Regions from separate parts of the Kitasatospora sp. NPDC088861 genome, predicted to be linked through region 1. Evidence: riboswitches for the same ligand, from Rfam matches in the RefSeq annotation. Region 1 holds a riboswitch; the other holds the start of a gene.
What was found. A riboswitch is a leader RNA that binds a small molecule or an ion and turns the genes downstream of it on or off. The one in region 1 is predicted to bind cobalamin.
Positions count from the first base shown of each region.

Region 1 (5,417 bases):
CTGGGTGACGAGCACGTCGTCGTCGCCGAGGCCGTGCTCGGTCAGTTTCTGTACCAGGGCGCGTAGTCCCTCCTCCGCGCCCTTGGCCGCGCAACGCGGGCCGCGGCACACCAGGACCTGGTGCCGGTGGCCGGGGACTTCCTCCCAGGCCGCGGACGTGAGGCCGGGCTCCTGGCCGGTGATGGCCCTCGTCACCGCGGCCACCGCGGGGACCGCGTCCGGCGAGTCGGCGAGGCGGGTCGCGACGAGGAGTTCGGGACGGTGGCCCGCGCGCTCGCGCCACCAGTACGCCGCGATCCGCCGTAGCCAGGACTGGGCCGGGCCGGACGCCGCGAGGCGGACGCCGATCACGACCACGGTCTCGGCGCCCGCGTCGGCCAGCCTGGTCAGCTCGGCCGACAGGGAAGGGTCTGCCTGCTGCAGGAACGCGATCGAGGCCTGGTGCGACGCCGCTGTCCGGAGGAGTTCGTCACGGCGGACGGCTTCCCCCATCGACATGCCGACCAGGAGCGTGGCACTGCGGCGGGCGAGCGCGCCCGGGACGGGGCGGGTCATGGTGTTGTCCCTTCGGGGAGCAGTCCGTTCCACCGGATGTGCGGTCTGTCGTGCCGGGGGTGTCGTTCCACGGTGACGTCGACGCCGTAGACGTGCGCGATCGTCGGCGAGGTGAGCACGTCGGAGCTGGGCCCGTGGGCGACCAGTCGGCCGTCGAGCAGGACGGCGACCTCGTCGCAGTAGGCGGCGGCGAGTTCGAGGTCGTGCAGCGCGGCTACCGTGGTGATGCCCAGCCCGCGTACGGTGCCGAGGAAGCCGAGTTGGTGGCGTAGGTCGAGGTGGTTGGTGGGCTCGTCGAGCAGGAGCACGCCGGGCTCCTGCACCAGTGCCCGCGCGAGCTGGACCCGCTGCCGCTCGCCACCCGACAGCGTCGGCCAGGACCGGTCGAGCAGGTGGCCGACGTCGGCTGCGGCCACGGCTGCGGCGAACACGGACCGCTCGTGGGCGTCGGTGGCGGAGTTCGCCGGCACGGGCCAGCGGCTGCGGTGCGGCGTGCGGCCGAGATCGATGACCTGACGGACCGGCAGCGACAGCCGGGTGTCCGCCTGCTGCTCCATGAAGGCCACCTGTCGTGCTCGTCGGCGGGCCGTGAGTGCGTGGAGATCCTCTCCGTCCAGGAGGACCCGACCCTCGCTCGGCCGGGTCAGTCCGGCGACCGCGCGCAGCAAGGTGGTCTTCCCGGCGCCGTTGGGTCCGAGCAGGCCCGTGATCCGGCCGGGGGCGAACGCGAGCGAGACCGCGTCCAGCAGCGTGGCTCCGCCGATGCTCACACGAAGTCCCTCCGTGCGCAGCTCGGCGGGGGGCGTCACCGTCACTGCCCCCTCCCGTCGGCCCGCCCCTGGCGCCACAGCAGCCAGGCGAAGAAGGGCGCTCCGAGCCCGGCCGTGATGACGCCGACGGGGATCTCCCGGTCGGGGAGGACCGAGCGCGCCACGATGTCGCTGCCCACCAGGAGGGAAGCGCCCACCAGTGCCGACACGGGCAGCAGGAGGGCGTGGCGCGGGCCGCAGACGAGACGGACGACATGCGGTACGACCAGGCCGAGGAACCCGATGACGCCGGTGTGGGCGACCAGGCACGCGGTTACCAGCGCGGCGGTGGCGACGAGGACCCAACGGGTGCGCTCGACGTGGACGCCGAGGGAGCGGGCGGCGGTCTCGCCGAACGCGAAGGCGTCCAGGTCGCGGGCCGAGGAGGCCAGGACCGTGACACCGGCCAGCGCGACCGCGGTCAGGAAGACGGCGGTGGGCCACCGCACGCCGGCGACCGAGCCCAGCGTCCACTCCATGACACCGCGCGCCGCGTTGCGGTCCCCGAGGACCAGCACGACGAACGAGGTGTAGGCCCCGCACATCTGTCCCACCGCGATGCCGGCGAGCACGGTCCGGGTGGTCGGTAGCGACCGGGTGCGCGCGCCGGCCAGTGCCAGGACGACGACGGCGGCTAGCAGGGCACCGGCGAAGGCCGCCGTGGACACCGCGCCGGTGCCCACGGCGCCGGACACGCCGACGCCGAGGACGATCACGGTGACCGCGCCGGCGGCGGCTCCGTCCGAGATCCCGAGCAGGAAGGGATCGGCCAGGTCGTTCCCGGTCAGCGTCTGCAACACCGCACCGCAGACCGCGAGGCCGGCGCCGGTGGCAGCCGCTCCCAGAACCCGGGGCAGCCGCAACTGCCAGACGATCTGGTCGTCCAGCAGCGTCACGTGCGGGTTGCCCAGCCCGAGACGGCGCACCACGACGTCGATCACCGTCCGGACCGGCTCGTGTTGCGAGCCCACGGCGAGGCCGAGGAGCACGGTGGCCAGGAGCAGGGCCGCACCGATGGCCAGGGCCGCCGTCGCGCGGCCCGGACCAGGGGGCCGCGCGACGGCGGGGTGGGGCGCGGTCATGAACCCGGGTGCAGTCGGCCCAGTCCCGCGGACACCCGGGCGGCACCGTCGGCGAGCAGCACGCCGGGAGTCGACTCCGAGAACGGCACCACCACGAAAGCCTTGCGCTGTACGGCGGTGAGCTTGCTCAGCACCGGGTCGTTCTCCAAGTAGTCGATCTTGGACTGGGCCGTGTCCCAGCCGGCGTCCGCGACCACGATGGCGTCCGGGTCCGCCGCGACGACCTTCTCCCAGCTCACGTTCTGCCAGCCACCGGACAGGTCCCCGAAGACGTTGCGGGCGCCCACGGCATCGAGAACGAGTTGAGGTCCGCCGTGGCCGGCCCCGACGAACGGCGCCTTGGTGTCCGAGTCGTACCACAGGACCTTCAAGCCCTTGCCCGCGGCCGTCGCCGTGAACTCGGCCAGCTGCTGCTCCTGTTGCTGCTGGATCGCGGCGGCCCGCTCCGTGACACCGAAGACCTTGGCGACGTCGTTCAGTTCGCCCCACACCGCCTGCCAGGTCGTCGGCGGCACCTGGCTCTTGTCCGAGCAGCCGAACGGGGACAGGTACGACGGGATGCCCTGGCCGCGCAGTTCCCCCCGGGTGCCCGCGACCTTGTCGGTGAACGCGCTGGAGTAGGAGGCGTACAGGAAGTCGGGACGGGCCGCGAGGAGCTTCTCCTTCGTCGGGTAGTCCTTGGAGAGCACCGGGACGGAGTCGTAGGCAGCCTTCCACTTCTCCGGGATGGAATCGTCGAGGTAGGCGGTACCGGCCATGCGGGACTGCAGGTCGAGGGCCAGGGCCACCTCGGTGGCACCCTCGTTGAGCGTCACCAGCCGGTCGGGCGGCGCGCCGACCGTCACGGTGGTCCCGCAATTGTCGACGCTGACCGGCGCGGCAGTTCCGGTCGTCCCGCCGGACGTGGTGGGCGCGGGGGCGCCCGTGCAAGCTCCGAGCATGCCGATGAACAGGAAGGCCGCGACCGCCCGGCCGACACGTATCGGACCTGTGGGACGTACGGAACATATGGAACGGAACGGATACGGCAGACCGCTGGGCACGTGTTCTCCAAAACCCTCGTGGAACATGTAGCGCCGTGGCCGGTCTCCTGGCTTCCGCATCAACGCGCCGCGGCCGACCTTCCCGGACGGCTCTTCCAACCCGCCCAGTGGCCCTGACCGCTGGAAAAGCCGGTCAGCGAGGGCCGCGGAACTCCGCGGCAACAGTGGCGAGGGCCGCACCGGACTCAGACCGGTTTCCCGTACACCACGGCGATGGCAAGGTATCAGGCGTGGTCAGGTCGGTGCTGGCCAGCCCGTGGGATGATCGTCTGGACCGTTCCCGGGGTTGCGGGAGGGATCGGCCACGGGGCCCGGTCGGGGGTCTCAGGTGCGGGCGGCGGCGACGATCCAGTTCCTGAACTCGACGGCGTAGTGCCGCAGGTGGTGGTCCAGGACCTCGTCCGGGCACGTGACGGGGAAGTAGGGCGCCGCCACTCGGCCGGCGGGCGGAGACGCGGCTGGTCGTCGGCGTCGAGCGGATCGAGCATGCCGTCACCGACCCTGCTCGGCGGCGGAGGCACCGGGCCGTCGAAGGGGGGCCCGCGCACGCCCTCCCGCGGACCTGCGACGGGTGGTCAGGGGTGTGTTCCCCCACTTCGGGGGCAAGCGACGAGGCGGAGCGGCTCACCGAAAGGGTGTGTCGTGCCGGACAGAGCGCCACCCCTGGGGATAGTTCGTACATCACCAGCAATCACGCGGGCGACGGCCCGGCGGTCGTGCCCGCCCAGTGCCGGAGGAACGATGGACGACAAGCCGAGACGAAGGAGCAACGGCATGGCGAACGACCAGAACGACGCTACCGCGCGGCGCGACGAATCCCTCGCGGATCCGGTGGCAGGGCGGACAGGGTGGGACGAGGTCGACGCGCGGGCGGTGGACACCGTGCGGCTGCTGGCCGCCGACGCGGTGCAGAAGGTCGGCAACGGCCATCCGGGCACCGCGATGAGCCTGGCCCCACTGGCGTACCTGCTGTTCCAGAACGTCATGCGCCACGACCCCGGCGACGACCGGTGGCTGGGACGGGACCGCTTCGTGCTCTCCTGCGGCCACTCCAGCCTGACCCTCTACATCCAGCTCTACCTGGCCGGCTACGGCCTGGAACTCTCGGACCTGCAGGCTTACCGGACCTGGGGCTCCGCCACCCCCGGGCACCCCGAACACCGGCACACCCCCGGCGTGGAGATCACCACCGGCCCGCTGGGCCAGGGCCTGGCCAGCGCGGTGGGCATGGCGATGGCCGCCCGCCGCGAACGTGGTCTCCTCGACCCGGACGCCGAAGCGGGCACCAGCCTCTTCGACCATCACGTCTACGTGATCGCCTCCGACGGAGACATGATGGAAGGCGTCACCGGCGAGGCCGCCTCCCTGGCAGGGCACCAGGAACTCGGCGACCTCATCGTCTTCTACGACTCCAACCACATCTCCATCGAGGACGACACCGACATCTCCTTCAGCGAGGACGTCCCGGCCCGCTACGCCGCCTACGGCTGGCACGTGCAGACCGTGGACTGGACGCGCACCGGCCGCTACGTCGAGGACGTCGACGTGCTCCTGGCGGCCACCCGCGCCGCCCGGCAGGAGACCGGCCGCCCTTCGCTGATCATGCTGCGCACCGTGATCGGCTGGCCCGCCCCGACCAAGCAGGACAGCGGCAAGGCCCACGGATCCGCGCTGGGCGAGGACGAGGTCGCCGCCACCAAGCGGCTGCTGGGCTTCGACCCCGAAGAGCACTTCATCGTCGAGGAGGACGTCCTGGGCCGCACACGCGAGGCCGCCGACCGCGGCCGGCAGGTGCACGCCGAGTGGGACGAGAGGTTCGCGGCCTGGCGCACGGCGAACCCCGAGCGCGCCGTCCTGCTGGACCGACTGCGGGAGCAGCGGCTGCCCGACGGTTGGGCGGACGTCCTGCCGACCTTTCCCCCCGACGC
Region 1 covers NZ_JBIVJF010000026.1:34,956-40,372, forward strand. Annotated here, with positions in the region: gene ACIP37_RS30535 ((2Fe-2S) ferredoxin domain-containing protein) at 1-555, opposite strand, end outside; gene ACIP37_RS30540 (ABC transporter ATP-binding protein) at 552-1,325, opposite strand; gene ACIP37_RS30545 (iron chelate uptake ABC transporter family permease subunit) at 1,367-2,446, opposite strand; gene ACIP37_RS30550 (ABC transporter substrate-binding protein) at 2,443-3,387, opposite strand; cobalamin riboswitch at 3,509-3,714, opposite strand; gene tkt (transketolase) at 4,264-5,417, shown strand, end outside.

Region 2 (5,417 bases), on a different contig from region 1:
AGGTCGCTGCTCTGGCGGGCCGCCTCGGCCCTGGACCGGGGGGACCCCAGGGCGCCGGAGCTGTGCGCGATGGCCAAGCGGCACGCCACCGACACCGGCTTCGAGGTCGCCAACCAGGCGCTCCAACTGCACGGCGGCTACGGCTACCTGGCCGAGTACGGCATCGAGAAGATCGTCCGCGACCTGCGGGTGCACCAGATCCTGGAAGGAACCAACGAGATCATGCGCGTCATCGTCGCCCGCGGCCTGATCGGGGCCGCGTGATGGCCGGGACCGACCTCGACGAGGTCCTGGTCCACCGCGAGGGCCGGGCGGGCCTGATCGTCCTCAACCGCCCCGCAGCCCTGAACGCCCTCACCCACGGCATGGTGCGGAGGATCTCCGAAGCGCTGGACGCGTGGGAGGAGGACGAGCGGGTCGCAACCGTGGTCATCACCGGCGCCGGTGAGCGGGCCTTCTGCGCCGGCGGCGACATCGTCGCCATCCACCGCGCCGCCACCGGCGCGGCCCCGGGCGCCGTCGAGGAGTTCTGGCGCGACGAGTACCGCCTCAACGCCCGCATCGCCCGCTACCCCAAGCCCTACGTCGCGCTCATGAGCGGCATCGTGATGGGCGGCGGGGTCGGGGTCTCCGCCCACGGCAGCGTCCGGATCGTCACCGAGACCACGCGCATCGCCATGCCCGAGGCCGGCATCGGCTTCGTCCCGGACGTGGGCGGCACCTACCTGCTCGCCCTCGCGCCCGGCGAGTCGGGTACCCACCTCGCCTTGACCGCGGGCTCCGTCGGCGCCGCGGACGCGCTGCTCTGCGGCCTCGCCGACCACTTCGTCCCGGCCGAGCGGCTGCCCGCGCTGCTGGACGACCTGGCCGAACTCCCCGTGCACGACGCCCTCGAACGGAACGTCGGGCCCGCACCGGCCGGCGTGCTGGACGGCCGGCGGGCGTGGATCGACCGCTGCTACGGGGCCGGCACCGTGGAGGAGATCCTCGACCGCCTGCGGGACAGCGGCGAACCGGAGGCCAAGGAGGCCGCGGACCGGATCGCCGCCAACTCGCCCGCCGCCGTGAAGGCCACCCTGGCGGCGCTGCGCCGGGCCCGTACCCTCGGCCCGCTGGAGGCCGTCCTCGACCAGGAGTACCGGACCTCCTGCGCGGCGCTCTCCACACCGGACCTGGCCGAGGGGATCCGCGCCCAGGTGATCGACAAGGACCGTTCCCCGCGGTGGAACCCGTCGACGCTGAGCGCCGTCGAGCCCGCCGCGGTGGCCCGCTACTTCGCCCCGCTCGGCGACCGGGAACTCGGCCTGGCCCCCACCACACCCCTGGAGCGCTGGTGACCCGCCGCAACGGAGTCAACGGATTCAACGGAGTCATCGGATTCATCGGCCTCGGCAACATGGGCGGCCCGATGGCCGCCAACCTCGCCGAGGCCGGGCACACCGTGACCGGCTACGACCTGGCACCCGAGGCGCTGCGGCGGGCGGAGGAGGGCGGCGTCCGTCCGGCGCGGTCCGCGACCGAGGCGGTGCGGGAGGCCGACGTCGTCATCAGCATGCTGCCGGCCGGCCGGCACGTGCTGGCCGCCTACGCGGACCTGCTGCCCGCCGCCCGCCCGGGAACGCTCTTCGTCGACTGCTCCACGATCGACGTCGCGGACGCCCGGGCGGCGCACGACCTGGCCGTGACCGCCGGGCACCGGGCAGTGGACGCGCCGGTCTCCGGCGGGGTGGTCGGTGCCACGGCCGCGAGCCTCACCTTCATGGTCGGAGCCGCCGAGCCGGACTTCGAGGCGGCCCGACCGGTGCTGGAGGCGATGGGCCGCAAGGTCGTGCACTGCGGATCCCCCGGAGCGGGGCAGGCCGCGAAGATCTGCAACAACATGATCCTGGGCATCTCGATGATCGCGGTCAGCGAGGCCTTCGTGCTCGGAGAGAGCCTCGGGCTCAGCCACCAGGCCCTCTACGACGTCGCCTCGACCGCCTCCGGCCAGTGCTGGGCGCTCACCACCAACTGCCCCGTCCCCGGGCCGGTGCCGACCAGCCCGGCCAACCGCGACTACGCGGCCGGGTTCGCCGCCGCCCTGATGGCCAAGGACCTCGGACTCGCCGCCGGGGCCGCCGACGCCGCGGGCCTGCCCACGGACCTCGGACGCAGGGCGGCACAGCTGTACGCGGACTTCGCTCAGGCCGACGGGGGCGCCGGCCTGGACTTCTCGGCGATCATCACCACCCTGCGGGAGGACGGCAAGTGACCGGCTACGAGACGATCCTGGTCGAGCGCAAGGGCCGGGTGGGGCTGATCACGCTCGACCGGCCCAAGGTGCTGAACGCGCTCAACACCCTGCTGATGAACGAAGTCGTGCAGGCGGCAACGGAGTTCGACCGTGACCCGGAGATCGGCGCGCTGGTGATCACCGGCTCCGAGAAGGCCTTCGCGGCCGGCGCCGACATCAAGGAGATGCAGTCGCTCGACTTCGTCGACGCCTACCTCGGCGACTGGTTCGCCGCCTGGGACCGCTTCGCCGCGCTGCGCAAGCCGGTGGTGGCGGCGGTGGCGGGCTACGCGCTGGGCGGCGGCTGCGAGCTGGCGATGCTGTGCGACGTCCTCCTGGCGGCGGACACCGCGAAGTTCGGGCAGCCGGAGATCAAGCTCGGCGTGATCCCCGGCATCGGCGGCTCGCAGCGGCTGACCCGGGCGGTCGGCAAGGCGAAGGCGATGGAACTCTGTCTGACCGGCCGGATGATGGGCGCCGAGGAGGCCGAGCGGGCCGGCCTGGTCTCCCGCATCGTCCCGGCGGGCCAACTGCAGGCCGAGGCCCTGGCGGTGGCCGAGACGATCGCGGCGATGTCCACCCCGGCGGCCGTCATGCTCAAGGAGAGCGTCAACCGCTCGTACGAGACCACGCTCGCCGAGGGCGTCCGCTTCGAACGGCGACTGTTCCACGCCACGTTCGCCACGGCGGACCAGAAGGAGGGCATGGCGGCCTTCGCCGAGAAGCGCCCACCGGAGTTCCTTCACCGCTGACGGTCCGAGCGGTTCGCGGCGCGATGTGGCGCGATGCGGCGGACGATCCCTTGACCGGGACTTCTCCGTCTCGCCATGATGGGCCGTCATGTTGTGACTCCGCCGCTGGGGGAAGTCCGGTTCGAATCCGGCGCTGACCCGCAACGGTAGGCCGCCGATCCGATGTCGGCGGCGAGCCCGAGTACCCGGCGGCGGAGGTGTGTCGTCCCCTCCTCCCGTCGTGGTCTGCGGGCCGGAGCTCCGAGGGCTGCCCGGCTTGTTGCCGCCGTCCTCCGGGCCCCTGCGTGCGGGCCCGGAAAGGCCCACCGTGTCCTCGTTCCGACGCCCCCTGCGCCTCTTCGCGATACCCGCGCTCGCCCTCGCCACCGTCCTCCCGGCGGCCGCTGCCGCCCACGCGGCACCTGCCGCCGCGACTTCGTCCCCGACGGTCCGCCCCGACGCCGCCGCGGGCGGCTGGCTCGCCCGCCAACTCGTCGACGGCGACCACTTCGAGTCCGTCTTCAACGGGACCGCCTACCCCGACCAGGGCCTGACCATCGACGCCGTGCTGGCCTTCGCCGCCTCGCACAGCTCCGACCAGGCCGCCACGAAGGCCACCGCCTGGCTGGCCAAGCCCGAGGTCATCAGCGGCTACCTCGGCGACGGCACCACCGAGGCCTACGCGGGCGCGACCGCCAAGCTGCTGCTCGCCGTCGAGGTGCGCGGCGGGAACCCGACGGCCTTCGGCGGCGTCGACCTGCCGGCCCGCCTGCGCTCGCTCCAGACCGCCGAGGGCCGGTTCTCCGACCGCTCGCAGTGGGGCGACTACAGCAACGCCTTCGGCCAGTCCCTGGCCGTGATCGCCCTGCACCGCACGGCCGGTGGGGCCCCGGCGACGGCCGTCGACTTCCTCGCCAACAGCCAGTGCGCGGACGGCGGGTACCCGGTCGCCTTCGGCCAGGCCACCTGCGCCAGCGACCCGGACGCCACCGCGCTCGCCGCCCAGGCCCTCGCCGCGACCGGCCGCACCGCCAAGGCCGACGCCGGACTCGGCTGGCTGACTGCCCACCAGAACGCCGACGGCGGCTTCTCGGCCGCCGGGGCCGCCGCGTCCAACGCCAACACCACCGGCCTCGCCACGCAGGCGCTGCTGGCCGGCGGACGCTTCGGGGCCGGCCTCAAGGGCTGGAGCAGCCTGGTCAAGCTCCAGCAGGGCTGCGCCACGGACCCGGGCGTGCGCGGGGCGGTCGCCTACGACGCGACCGGCTTCAACCCGGCCACCGGCGCCCGGGCCACGGCGCAGGCCGTCCTCGGCCTCGCGGGCACCCCGCTGGCCACCCTCTCCGCCGCCGGTGCCCGCCCGGACGCGCCCGTGCCGGCCTGCCCGGCGACCACCCGCTGACCCCGCGAGGAGAGCTCCGATGACCGACACCATGGCGCCCGCGCGCCCGGCCCGCCGCACCCTCGGGTCGATCGCCGCCGCCGCTGCCCTCACCGCCGGACTGCTCGGCGCCTCCGTCGTCCAGGCCCCGCAGGCGCGGGCCGCCGCCTGCGACGGCACCACCGGCGTCACCGTCGTGGTCGACTTCACCGCCGTCGGCGGTGGCATCCAGACCGGCTGCGCACCCGGCGACCCGGCCAGCGGCCTGGCCGCGCTGACCGGCGCCGGGTTCGCGTACACCTTCCACCCGCGCTACCCGGGCTTCGTCTGCACCATCAACGCCCTGCCGACGACCTGCGCCAACCCCACCGGCAGCGCCTACTGGTCGTACTGGCACGCCCAGCACGGCGGCCCCTGGTCGTACAGCAACCTCGGCGCGGGCAGCTACAACCCGGCGCCCGGCGACGTCGAGGGCTGGTCCTTCGGCGCCGGCGCCCAGCCGGGCGTCACCGCGCCCTGACCTCCGGAGACACCCCGGTGCCCCGGCCCCTCCGGAAGGGGGGCCGGGGCACCGGCGGTTCAGAGTTCAGACGGTGCGGGACGTTCGGCGCCGCCGGGCGAGCTGTTCGGTCAGCAGCTGTGCGAGCGGCCCCGCGCGCCGGGGTCGGTGCGCGGGGCCGCTGTGGGTCATCGGGTGGTTCAGCAGTGGGGCAGGCCGGGCACGTTGTGGAACATCGCCGCGCCGTCCACGTAGGGTGCGAACGTCCAGGAGGACCCCGAGGGGGTGACCACACCGTACTGGTACACCCACGTGGTGTGGTACCAGACGTCGCCGTCATTGCCGACGTTCCCGCCGGCCACCCAACAGTCCGCCCAGGCCGAGTCGCCCGGCGCGAGGGTGATGTTGTTGTACTTGCCGGACCCCGCGTCGGCGGCGGTGTAGACGCCCGCGGAGTGGCTGGTGCTCAGCCGGACCCACTGCGGGGAGGAACCGATGTTGGACGGGTTCGGGTCGGCGGACGCCAGCGACGTC
Region 2 covers NZ_JBIVJF010000011.1:107,512-112,928, reverse strand. Annotated here, with positions in the region: gene ACIP37_RS20255 (acyl-CoA dehydrogenase family protein) at 1-264, shown strand, start outside; gene ACIP37_RS20250 (enoyl-CoA hydratase/isomerase family protein) at 264-1,337, shown strand; gene mmsB (3-hydroxyisobutyrate dehydrogenase) at 1,334-2,251, shown strand; gene ACIP37_RS20240 (enoyl-CoA hydratase) at 2,248-3,024, shown strand; cobalamin riboswitch at 3,111-3,232, shown strand; gene ACIP37_RS20235 (peptidase) at 3,332-4,405, shown strand; gene ACIP37_RS20230 (flagellar hook-length control protein FliK) at 4,425-4,904, shown strand; gene ACIP37_RS20225 (hypothetical protein) at 5,084-5,417, opposite strand, start outside.
Region 2: another riboswitch for cobalamin. It lies ahead of ACIP37_RS20235 (peptidase); the one in region 1 lies ahead of ACIP37_RS30550 (ABC transporter substrate-binding protein).